Regions from separate parts of the Cellulomonas sp. P5_E12 genome, predicted to be linked through region 1. Evidence: predicted binding sites of a transcription regulator. Region 1 holds the regulator's gene; the other holds the start of a gene.
The links. The regulator LexA, encoded in region 1, represses DNA repair genes until DNA is damaged. The targets are predictions, from matches to a motif close to TCGAACANNTGTTCGA.

Region 1 (5,935 bases):
CGTCTGGGCTGCGACGAAGTCCCGGCCGGTCGGCCCGAGGTCGCTCGCGAGCAGCCACAGGGTCGAGCCGTCCGCCGACGGCAGCACCGAGTCGACGCCCAGCGGGCTTCCCGCGTCGGCGTCCGTGAGCGGCACCGGCGCCGCCGGGTCGCCGTCCGGCGCCGAGCGGACCAGAACGGCGTCGCTGCGCAGGTCCGACTCGCGCGTCGCGTGCCGGAACGAGACACCGACCAGGGCCTCGCCCGACGGCAGCCACCGCGCGCCGGAGACGCCGACCTCTCCGGCGGTCAGAGCGACGGCGTCCGGCAGGGCAGCCGGCCGCTCGCCGTCGGCCGGGACGTCGACGACGAACACGTGCTGCGGGCGGTCGCGCAGGAAGCCGACGCCGTCGGAGCGGTACTTCAGCTCGGTGATGTGCCGGGGATCTTCCGCCCCCGGCTTGCCGTCCGTCTCGTACCGACCGGACTCGGGAACACGGGCGACGAACGAGATCCGCGTGCCGTCGGGCGAGAACCGCGGCTCGGCGGCGCCCAGCGGCGCATCGGTCAGCTGCACGGGCTCGCCGCCGGCGGACTCGACGAGGAACACCTGCGGCTTGCCGTCGGGCTCGGCCCGCAGGAACGTCACCCACCGGCCGTCGGGCGACACGTCGGGAGCCGTGTCGCGGTGGCCGCGGGTCAGGGAGCGCGGAGGTTCGTCACCGACGAGGTCGACCGACCAGAGGTGGCCGGTGTACTCGTCGCCGGTCAGGTCGGGCCGGAGGACCGAGACGATGGCGCGGGTGCCGTCGGGAAGGACGGCGGGCGGACCGGGGACATGGAGGAGCTCGAGGTCGGTGGGAAGCACCCGACGAACCTACGTGCTCCCGCCGACAGAGGACGAGGCGTGCTGGAGCTCGGCCGTCAGGTCGTGCGGGCGGCCTCGTCCTGCGGCTCGACTGTCGCGTCGGGCTCCTCGTCGTCCTCGGTGCCGTCACGCTCGGCACGCAGGACCGTGATCGCGGCCTCGAAGTCCTCCAGGGAGTCGAACGCCTGGTACACGCTGGCGAACCGCAGGTAGGCCACCTCGTCGAGCTCCCGGAGCGGTCCCAGGATGGCCAGCCCGATCTCGTAGGCGTCGATCTCCGCCGAGCCCGCGCCTCGCAGGGTCTCCTCGACCTTCTGTGCCAGGAGCGCGAGGTCGTCCTCGCTCACCGGGCGGCCCTGGCAGGCCTTGCGCACCCCGCCGGCGATCTTCTCGCGGCTGAACGGTTCGGTGGCCCCGGACCGCTTGACCACCGAGAGGCTGGCGGTCTCGACCGTGGTGAAGCGACGGTTGCAGTGCGGGCACTGACGCCGGCGCCGGATGGTCGACCCGTCGTCCGAGGTCCGCGAGTCGACGACCCGCGAGTCCGGGTGACGGCAGAACGGACAGTGCACCGTGATCCCCTTCGAGCTGGCACGCCCGGCCGAGAGGTCGGCCGGCGGCAATGGCGTCGGAACGCCCCCGTGACGCTAGGCCACGGTCTGCGACGGTGCAAGGTCGACCCGCGCCAGCACCCTGACGTGCACGCGAGCCGACGAGAGGAACGACGAAGCATGCACGAAGGGCGGCCATCCGACGATGGCCGCCCGTCGCGGGGACGCCCCCGTCCCTTGTCACGGGCCGACTCGCCTCGGCGCCGCGCAATACTGCGGGTCCAGAGCGGGATGCTCCCGCACCCCGGGTCCCGCACCCCTGGCAAGCCCCCCAGCTCGCCTTGTGAGGTAAGGCTAACCTAGCAAGCGACGCCGACGGTAGCAACCGCGTCGCCGGCTGACGGCGCTCGGCCTTCACTCCGTCCGGACGGCGCGGTCGCTCCTCAGCCTGCAGGGACGACGATGACCTGACCGGCCATGAGGCCGGCGTCGGGCAGCTCGTTGAGACGGACCAGGTCGAACACCACGTCCCGGACGTCCTCGGACGGGCCCGCGACCGATGCGGCGATCTCCCAGAGGGTCTCCCCCGGCTCGACCGTGTGCCGCACGACCTCCTGCGCGCCCACGGGACCGTCGGCGGCGGCGCGGCTGCCGAGCAGCGTCACGAGAGCGACGACCACGGCGGCGAGGACCCAGAGCACGGCGCGGCCGCGAGGGGTGAGGCGGAGGTGCGCCGCTGCGGGTCGACCGGCGTCGGCCGCCCGGCTCACAGCCGCGGTCCGACGCGCGCCGGCCGTCCGGCCGGCGCTGCTCGGCCGGGTGCTCGGCGTCGCGAAGCTCGACATGCTCGACAAGGTCGGCATCYCCGGTCCCATCACCATCGCGCTCATCACGTCTCTCGTTCCTGCTCGGCCCGGGCTCCCGGGGTACCGCTGATCGTCGAACGCCTGTTCGTCGAACGTCTGTACGATGTCTACCAGCATCCGGTGACACTGTCGAGACACGATCGAACAGATGTTTGATCTTCGGTCCCGAAATCCCTAGGCTGGCGATGCGGCACAAGCGCACCACGAGCCACTGACACGCCCGCCGGGAGGTTCCCGTCAGCGCAGGTCACGGGCCCGGGAGCGCGGGTGGAGCAGGCGGAGGAGGCGGAGCGGGCCGAGAGGCGGCCGCCCTACGGAGGAGGAGCGCAGTGACGGACTCACGGGACACGTCCCAGCCCGAGCAGGACCTGGCGACGATCCACGCGCTGCCGGACAGCGCGCCCGGTCCGGACGGCCTCACGGCGCGTCAGCGGCTGGTGCTCGACACGATCCGGTCGTCGGTCGAGTCCCGCGGGTACCCGCCGAGCATGCGCGAGATCGGCGAGGCCGTCGGCCTGACCAGCCCGTCCAGCGTCAAGCACCAGCTCACCGCGCTCGAGCGCAAGGGCTACCTGCGCCGGGACCCCAACCGCCCCCGCGCCATCGAGGTCGTGCACGCAGACGACTCGCGCGGTGTCGGCACCTGGACGGCGCCCGACGGCAGCCGCTCGAACTTCCCCGACCAGGCCGACGGCGAGCGCATGCCGGCCCCGTCCTACGTCCCGGTCGTCGGTCGGATCGCGGCGGGCGGTCCCATCCTGGCCGAGCAGGTGGTGGAGGACGTGTTCCCGCTCCCCCGTCAGCTGGTCGGGGACGGCGACCTGTTCCTGCTCAAGGTCAGCGGCGACTCGATGATCGACGCCGCGATCTGCGACGGCGACTGGGTCGTGGTCCGTCGGCAGCCCGTGGCGGAGCAGGGCGAGATCGTCGCGGCCATGATCGACGGCGAGGCCACGGTCAAGACGCTCAAGCGCATCGACGGCCACGTCTGGCTCATGCCGCACAACCCGGCGTACTCGCCGATCCCGGGCGACGAGTCGACCATCCTCGGTCGCGTCGTCAGCGTGCTGCGCAGCCTCTGACGCGCCTGCCGGGCCACCCTCCGACGAGGGCGGCCCGGCAGCTCACTCAGAATCCGAACTGCCGGGCGACCGCGCGCACCGCGTCGGCCGACTTCCGCAGCCCGGCGAGCTCGCTGTCGGACAGCGGTACGGGCAGGCGTTCGCCCACACCGTGCGCGCCGACGATGGCGGGCACCGACAGGCACACGTCGCTGATGCCGTGGAAGTCGTCGAGCAACGACGAGACGGGAAGGACCCGGCCCTCGTCCTTGACGATGGCCTCGATGATCCGCGACCCGGCCAGCGCCACCGCGTAGTTCGTCGCGCCCTTGCCCTCGATGATGCGGTACGCCGACTCGACCACCTCGCGCGTGATGCTCTCCCGCACCTCGGCGGTGAGCGGACCGGCCCCGCCGGCCCCGGTCCACTCGAGCAGCGGGACGGAGCCGATGCTGGCGGACCCCCAGAGCGGAAGCTCCGTGTCGCCGTGCTCGCCCGCGATGTAGGCGTGCACGTTCTGCACGGCGACGCCCGTGTGCTGCGCGATCAGGTAGCGCAGCCGCGACGAGTCGAGCACGGTGCCCGAGCCGAACAGCTGGGCGGGCGGCAGCCCGGAGATCTGCAGCGCCGCGTAGGTGACGACGTCGACGGGGTTGGTCACCATGACGTAGACCGCCTCGGGCGCGACCTCGACCAGCGCCGGGAGCACCTTGCGGACCAGACCGATGGTCGCCTCCGCGAGCTCGATCCGGGACTGCCCGGGCTTCTGCTTCGCACCCGCGGTGAACATCACGACGTCCGCGTCCGCGCACACCGCGATGTCGTCGGAACCGACCACCTGCGCCATCGGCATGAACTGGATGCCGTGCCCGAGGTCGAGCGCCTCCGCCTGCACCTTCGCCGCGTTGATGTCGTACAGGGCCACCGAGCGGGCGGCCCCGCGCATCAGCGCGGCGTACGCCATCGTCGATCCGACGGCCCCCGCGCCCACGATCGCGAGCTTCGACGTGCGGCGCGCGCTCCGGTAGGGGGCCATGCCGACGTCTTCCATGTCCAGGCTCTCGGTCATCTTGCTTACCTCCGGGTCGTCGACCCGACGAGGCTATCCGGCGGTGGCGAGCCGCTGCAGCGCGGAGACGGCCACGGCGCGGTCGGTGGTCCGCCAGAAGTCGGGCAGCGACCGCGTGAGGAAGCTGCCGTAGCCGGCGGTCGCCAGCCGGGGGTCGAGCACCGCCACGACACCACGGTCCTCGCTGGTCCGGATCAGGCGACCGGCGCCCTGGGCGAGCAGGAGAGCGGCGTGGGTGGCGGAGACCGCGAGGAAGCCGTTCCCGCCCGCCGCCTCGATCGCGTCCGAGCGGGCGGAGGTCACGGGGTCGTCGGGCCGCGGGAACGGGATGCGGTCGATGATGACGAGACGGCAGGTGGCGCCGGGGACGTCGACGCCCTGCCAGAGCGACAGGGTGCCGAACAGGCAGGTGGGCTCGTCGGCGATGAACTGCGAGACGAGGGTCGGCAGCTGGTCGTCGCCCTGGACGAGGATCGGGACGTCGAGGCGCTCGCGCATGGCGGCCGCGGCCGCGATCGCCGCGCGGCGCGACGAGAACAGGCCGAGCGTCCGGCCGCCGGCCGCGGTGACCAGCTCCGCGATCTCGTCCAGCTGCGCGTCCGTGGCCGGCTCGCGCCCGGGCTTCGGCAGGTGCCGCGCGAGGTAGAGGATCCCCTGCTTCGGGTAGTCGAACGGGCTGCCGACGTCGAGCCCGCGCCAGGGCTGCCCGGCGGGCGCGGCGCTCGGTGCGCCGGCCAGCGAGGTGGGTCCGACCGGCTCGGCGTCGGGGCGCACCTCGAGACCGACCGCGCGGGCGATCGGGTCGAACGAGCCGCCGAGCTCGAGGGTTGCCGACGTGAGCACACCGGAGCGACCCGCCAGCAGATGGGTGCGGATGAGGCCGTTGACGGCGAGCGGGGCGGCGTACAGGCGCGTGAGCATGCTGCCGCGGCGGTCCTCGCTGCGGGAGCACCACAGGACGGTGTGCCGGTTGTCGTCGGGGTCCGCGGCCATCCGGTCGGCCACCTCGTGCAGCGCGAGCATGGTCGCCTGGGCCATCTTGCGGCCACCCTCGGCGGGCGCGTTCGGCCCGGACTCCGGCTTGAGCACGCTGAGCAGCGCGCGCGTGGCGTCGCGCACGCTCGCCACCGCGTCCCGGGCGGCGGGCGGCAGTCCGTCGCGGAAGCGCGCCTCGGGCAGGCCGACGAGCACGGTCGCGAGCGCCTGGCTCGCGGCGTCCAGGTCGGTCGTCGGGACCCCGCCGTGCCGTCGGGCCAGGCGGGCGGCGTGCTCGATGGTGGCCACGGACAGCTCGGAGGTCGCCTGGGCGGTCACGCGGTCCGTGAGCTCGTGGGCCTCGTCGACGACGAGCACCTGGTGCTCGGGCAGGACGCCGGGCGATCCCGACGCGGCGATCCCGAGCATCGCGTGGTTGGTGACGACCACGTCCGCCTCGCGCGACGCGGCCTTCGCCTTCTCGGGGAAGCACTCGGCGAGCATCGGGCACTTGCCGCCGAGGCACTCCAGCGAGGTGACCGAGACCTGCCGCCAGGCCTGCGCCGT
Region 2 (5,935 bases), on a different contig from region 1:
CCTCAGGAGACGCGCGACGGGCGGGCGTTGTCAGTGGGTGGGGGAATGATGTCGACCATGACGATCCAGGGGGATGTGGGAACGAGCACAGCGTCAGGTCTGGATACTCTCGACGAGGTGCGCGTGGTGCACACCGTCGTGCCCTCGCCGCTCGGTCCGATCACGCTCGTCGCCCACGATGGTGGGCTCAGCGCGCTCCTGCTGCCGAGCTCGAAGTACGAGGCCGCGCAGGGTCCGTTCGGCGAACGGGCGGACGACGAGTTCGACCACGTCCGCGAGCAGCTCGACGAGTACTTCGCCGGCACGCGCACCGAGTTCGACCTCCCGCTGCACTTCGTCGGCACCACGTTCCAGTGCCGGGTGTGGGAGGGGCTGTTGCGCATCCCGTACGGGCAGACGCGGTCCTACGGCGACCTCGCCGCGGAGATCGGGCTGGACCCGCGCACGTCGTCCCGCGCCGTCGGGGCGGCGAACGGCCGCAACCGGATCGCGATCGTCGTGCCGTGCCACCGGGTCATCGGCGCCGACGGGTCCCTCACCGGCTTCGCGGCCGGCCTGGACGCCAAGCGGTTCCTGCTCGGGCTCGAGGCCAAGGGGCGGCCGCGGGAGCACCTGCTCTTCTGACGGGTGCCTGTCCGGACCGTGGGTCCGGTGGCAGCATGGGGCCATGGCGCTCGTCCGGTACGTGGCGGCCGCCGCCGAGGCCGCCGGCACCGCCGCCGAGCAGGTTCCCGCCTCGACGGTCGGTGAGCTGCGCGCACAGGTCCTGATCCGGCACGGCGGCGAGCTCGCCCAGCTCATCGGTGGGTGCTCGTTCGTGGTCGACGGCGTGCGCTCCGACGACGCGAGCCCGCTCGGCCCGAGCGACGTCGTCGACGTCCTGCCGGGTGGCTGACACGGGTCCCCAGATGCGCCGCGTCCGCTGTGCTGCGAGCGTGTGCGCATGAGGGTCGTCGTGGTCGGTGCCAGCGGCAACGTCGGCACGGCATTGTTGCGGCGGTTCGTGGACGACGGGACGGTGACCTCGGTGGTCGCCGTCGCGCGACGGATCCCGCGCTGGCCCCCTCCGACCCCCTACGGCGTCGCGTCCTGGGTCGAGTGCGACGTCGCGGCGCCGGCCGCCGTCGACGATCTCGAGCCCGCGTTCCTCGGTGCCGACGCCGTCGTCCACCTCGCCTGGGCCATCCAGCCGAGCCACAACCGTCGGCGGCTCCACGACGTCAACGTGTCCGGGACGCGGAACGTGGTCGAGGCGGCTCGTCGGGCGGGGGTCCCGCACGTCGTCGTGGCGTCCAGCGTCGGCGCCTACTCGCCCGCCCCCGACGACGTCCCGCGCGGGGAGGGCTGGGCCACCGACGGCGTGCGGTCGTCGTCGTACTCCGTGGACAAGGCCGCCGTCGAGCGCGTGCTCGACGAGGCCGAGGAGCGCTACCCGGACCTCGCGATCGCCCGGCTGCGCCCCGCGCTCGTGTTCCAGCGGGCCGCTGGGCACGAGATCTCGCGGTACTTCCTGGGTCCCTGGGCGCCGAAGCGCGCCATCGCCGGCCGGCTCCCTGTGCTCCCGTGGCCCACGGGGCTGCGGCTGCAGGCGGTCCACGCCGACGACGCCGCGCAGGCCTACCGCGAGGCAGTGGTCCGCCGCGTGCGGGGTGCGTTCAACATCGCCGCGCCTGACGTCCTGCGCGGTCCCGAGGTGGCCGACGTCGTGGCGCGCGGGCGGCTGCGCGACGTCGCGGTCTCCGAGGCGAGGGGGGTGCTTGCCGCGGCGTGGCACGCCCGGGCGGTGCCGGTCGGGCCGGGCTGGCTCGACATGGCGCTGGCCGCGCCGGTGCTCGACACCTCTCGTGCCGAGCGCGAGCTCGACTGGCGGCCGCAGTGGTCGGCCGTCGATGCCGTGCGGGACCTGGTGGCCGGCATCGCTGCCGGCGCAGGGACGGTGAGCCCGCCGCTGCGGCCGCGGCGGCGCTGAGACCTGCTCGTCCCCACTCTCGTGGTTCCACCGTTGCCCGCAGGGCCGCGCCTGTTGGTGGCTACGTGCGCGGAAGCTGCAGCTCGCTCGCACCCCGGTGAAGGTGGTGCCATCCATCACCGAGACGCGTCGCTGGAGCCGCCGACCCGGGCACAGCTGGGCTCCGTGAGCGTTGATGAGTGCGTCTTCTGTCGGGTTGTGGCCGACACTCTCTTCAGCAGAGCCGCGAAATGCCATGGGCATCGGAGGTTGTCGGCTCTTGTATTCTCCGCATGCGTCCGTTGTCTTGTGGATGAACGCCAAGAATTTGGCGGCTGTGGACGGCTCGGTGGCGCTGTGACCTGCGACGATGTGGTTTCGACCCTCGTCTCACGATGCGAATGAATGCACCGGTGAATGTCAGTGGTGCCTGGAACACTTCTTTGTGGGCGGATCGTCGGGCTCGATTCTCGGGTCCGTCCCGGTGGCGCGAAGGAGGTGGCTGACGGTGTCGATCGACGAGGACCGTGGCGTTGCCGGCTCTGCGTCAGGCTTGCCGGCCGACTCGAGAGGGTCGGCCGACTCGAGAGGGTCGACCGGGTCGGCCGGGTCGGCCGGGTCGGCCGGGTCGACCGGGTCGGCCGGGTCGGTCGGCGGGTCACCGGAGACGGGCGTGGGCTCGCCTGCGGCGGTCGCGTTGGCGGCGTTGAGGTCGGCGGTCGATGCGTTGGCGGTCGCGTCGGATCCGTCGACCTCGGCGGGGCGGCTGGAGGGTGTGGCTGCGGTCGAGGTGGTGCGGGAGGCCCTGGGGTTGGCGGGGCGGTTGTCCGCGATCGCGGCGCGGGTGGTTCCTGTGGTGGAGGCCGATGGGTGGTGGGCGCTGGAGGGTGCGCGGTCGATCACGTCGTGGGTCGCGGCGCAGGGTCGCCTCCCTCACGGGCAAGCGAAGCGTCTGGTAACGCTCGGGCGGGCGTTCCGGGACGACCTGCCCACCACCACGGTCGAGGCGGTCGCCGGGAGAGTGCCGCTGGAGGCCGCCCACGCGATCGCCGGCGCGGCGAACACCGAGGACCGCCGTGCGGCGCTGGCCGCCCCGGCCGAGGAGTGCGGGGAGCAGTTTCTGCTGGAGTTCGCCCGGGTGTTGCCGGTCTCCCAGTTCCAGCTGCTGGCCCGCCGCTGGGCCGCGCACGCGGACCCGGCCGCCGACGACCGCGGGTACAGGGATGCGTCGGACCGGGAGTTCCTGACCTTGGCCCAGACGATGGACGGGTGCCACCTGCGCGGGTTCCTGACGAGCGAGCACGGCCACGCGTTGCAGGCGGCCCTGTCCGCGGTGATGTCGACGAGCGCGGACAGTGCGGGTGAGCCGGCGGCGCGGCGCCGCGCGGGGGCATTGGTGAACCTGACCCGCTTGGTCCTGGACCGGGACCTGACCGGCGCGACCGGGACCCACCGCCCCCACATCACCGCCGTGGTCGACCTCGAGACCTTGCACCGGGCGCTGGACCGGGCACCCGGCGGCCGTTCGTCCGGCGGCCGCGCGTCCGGCGGCGGTTCGGCCAGGGCGTCCGGCGGCGGGTCGACCGGGGCGTCCGGCGGCGGGTCGGCCACCACGGGCGAGCCGCAGAACATAACCACGGGTGTCCTCGCGTCGCCGAACGGGCCGCCACCAGTCGGCGATGTCGCGTCGCCGCGCCCGCCACTGCGGGCCGGGGACGTCGAGCGGTTCGCGGTCGGGGAGCTGGTCGGCACCGGTCCCATCCCGGACAGCGTGCTCGCACGGCTCGCGTGCGACTCGGCGATCACTCGGGTCGTGTTCGGACCCCAGTCCCAGGTGCTGAACGTGGGACGCGCCGAACGCACCTACACGGGTGCCAGACGCCGGGCGATCATCGCCCGCGACCAGCACTGCCAATACCCCGGCTGCGATGCGCCACCGGCGATGTCGGAGGTCCACCACACCGAGCACTGGCACCGCGACGGTGGCTCCACCGACGTGCGCACCGGCGCCCTGCTGTGCTGGCACCACCACGAGGTCGTCCACGACCGAGGCATCGAGATCACCCGCGACCACTCAGGCCGATGGCGATTCACCGACCGACACGGACAACCACTCCGCACCTGAGGGCACCGCGACCGAGCGCTCAGCCCGACGTCGCACCCGAACGGTGTCGCGCCCGATCCGCGGCCCGTCTGCATCGCGCGGTACTCGACGTCTCGCTGCGTCCTCGCGTGCTCGCGGATGCCTCCTTGAGGGAGAGGGCACGTGGGCCCGCGGTCTTGGCCGGCCTCGGAGGCTGCGTCGGAGATCCGACACGGCGCCTGACGTGCAGGTCGATCGCCGACGACCGGGCGGCCCGTTCCGCTGTCCCGACGCGGCGCGGTCGGGCATCCTCGACCCATGGCAGACGACATCCCCGCCGAGCGGCACGTGTACGGCCGCGTCGACGCCCCGGTCACCGTGGTCGAGTTCGGTGACCTCGAGTGCCCGTACTGCCGGGCAGCCGCGCCCGCGCTGCGCGAGCTGGTGGACACCTCCGACGGGCAGGTGCGGCTGGTCTGGCGGCACTTCCCGCTGTTCGAGGTGCACCCGTACGCGCTCTCGGCTGCCCTGGCCGCCGAGGCAGCAGGTACCCACGGCAAGTTCTGGGAGATGCACGACGAGCTGATGAGCCACCAGGACCGCCTCTCCGAGCAGGATCTGCGCGCTGCCGCACGCGCGCTCGGGATCGACCCCGCCGAGGTGGCCGGCGAGGGTGCGCAGGCCTACGCACCGGCCATCTCGGCGGACTACGCCGCCGGCATCGAGCTCGGGGTGCGGGGGACGCCGACGGTGTTCGTCGGCGGCGCGCGCTACCACGGGAAGGTCACGCTCGACCGGCTGCGCGATGCGGTCGAGGCGGCGCGATGAGGACGGCGCTGGTCACGGGTGCCGGGCGGGGGATCGGCCGGGGGATCGCGCTGGGTCTGGCGCGCGCCGGGTACCGCGTCGCGCTCGTCGGCCGGACCCGGGCGCACCTGGACGCCGTCGCCGAGGAGGTCGACGCCGACGCGGCGGTCGTGGCCGCGGCGGACCTCGTCGACCGGACGGCCGTGCTCGACGCGGTCGCGCGGGTCGAGGAAGCGCTCGGCGGCATCGGGCTTCTGGTCAACAACGCGGGCGTGATCGAGCGCGCGGAGGTGTCGTTCGTCGACGACGACGTCGAGGACTCCTGGCGCGTCATCGAGGCCAACGTCCGCGGTCCGCTGCTCGTCACGCACGCGGTGCTGCCCGGCATGCTCGCGCGCGGCGACGGGCGGGTGCTCAACCTCAACTCCGGCGCGGGCCACCGGGCGATGACCAGCTACACCGGCTACGCCATCAGCAAGGGCGCGCTGGCGCGCTTCACCACGCAGCTGGACGCGCAGTACCGGGACCGGGGGATCCGCGTGCTCGATCTCGCGCCCGGGCACGTCGAGACGGCGATGACCACGTCGATGCCGCTGCACGAGGGGCGGACGGAGTGGACGCCGGTCGAGGCCGTCGCCGAGCTGGTCCGGGCGTTCGGGGACGGGGAGCTCGACGGGCTGTCGGGGCGGTTCGTGCGCGCCGGCACGGACACCGTCGAGTCGCTGCGCGCGGCGACCCCGGCGATCCTGGCGACGGACGCCCGCACGCTTCGGCTGCCCCCGTACGGCGACGGCGACCCCGTGTCGTGATAGAGCCGATCCGTCACCAGCTCGTCGTCGCCCCCACACCGGTGGAGGCGTTCGACGCGTGGGTCGACGGGATCGGGCAGTGGTGGCACCCCGACTACACGCCGGACCCGGCCGGGTTCCGCGGCGCCGGCATCGAGCCCCGGGTCGGTGGGCGCGTCTACCTGGTCGACGCGACCCTCGGCGACGTCGTGTGGGGGCGGGTGCTCGCGATCGCCCGCGGCGCGCTCGTCGTGCACACCTCGACGCTCGGCCAGACCTCCGAGCACCCGAGCCGGATCACCGTGCAGT

Region 2: a site for LexA is predicted at 2,380-2,395, ahead of ACXJKA_RS14850 (DUF222 domain-containing protein). Genes of this name have one in related genera too.

Annotation. Positions count from the first base shown of each region.
Region 1 covers NZ_JBFUMP010000011.1:52,747-58,681, forward strand. The annotation lists gene ACXJKA_RS11050 (S9 family peptidase) at 1-846, opposite strand, end outside; gene nrdR (transcriptional regulator NrdR) at 903-1,418, opposite strand; gene ACXJKA_RS11060 (LysM peptidoglycan-binding domain-containing protein) at 1,841-2,242, opposite strand; gene lexA (transcriptional repressor LexA) at 2,593-3,345, shown strand; gene ACXJKA_RS11070 (L-lactate dehydrogenase) at 3,392-4,393, opposite strand; gene ACXJKA_RS11075 (ATP-dependent DNA helicase) at 4,427-5,935, opposite strand, start outside.
Region 2 covers NZ_JBFUMP010000018.1:16,720-22,654, forward strand. The annotation lists gene ACXJKA_RS14835 (methylated-DNA--[protein]-cysteine S-methyltransferase) at 124-624, shown strand; gene ACXJKA_RS14840 (MoaD/ThiS family protein) at 668-895, shown strand; gene ACXJKA_RS14845 (NAD-dependent epimerase/dehydratase family protein) at 944-1,969, shown strand; gene ACXJKA_RS14850 (DUF222 domain-containing protein) at 2,622-4,073, shown strand; gene ACXJKA_RS14855 (DsbA family protein) at 4,350-4,859, shown strand; gene ACXJKA_RS14860 (SDR family NAD(P)-dependent oxidoreductase) at 4,856-5,647, shown strand; gene ACXJKA_RS14865 (SRPBCC domain-containing protein) at 5,644-5,935, shown strand, end outside.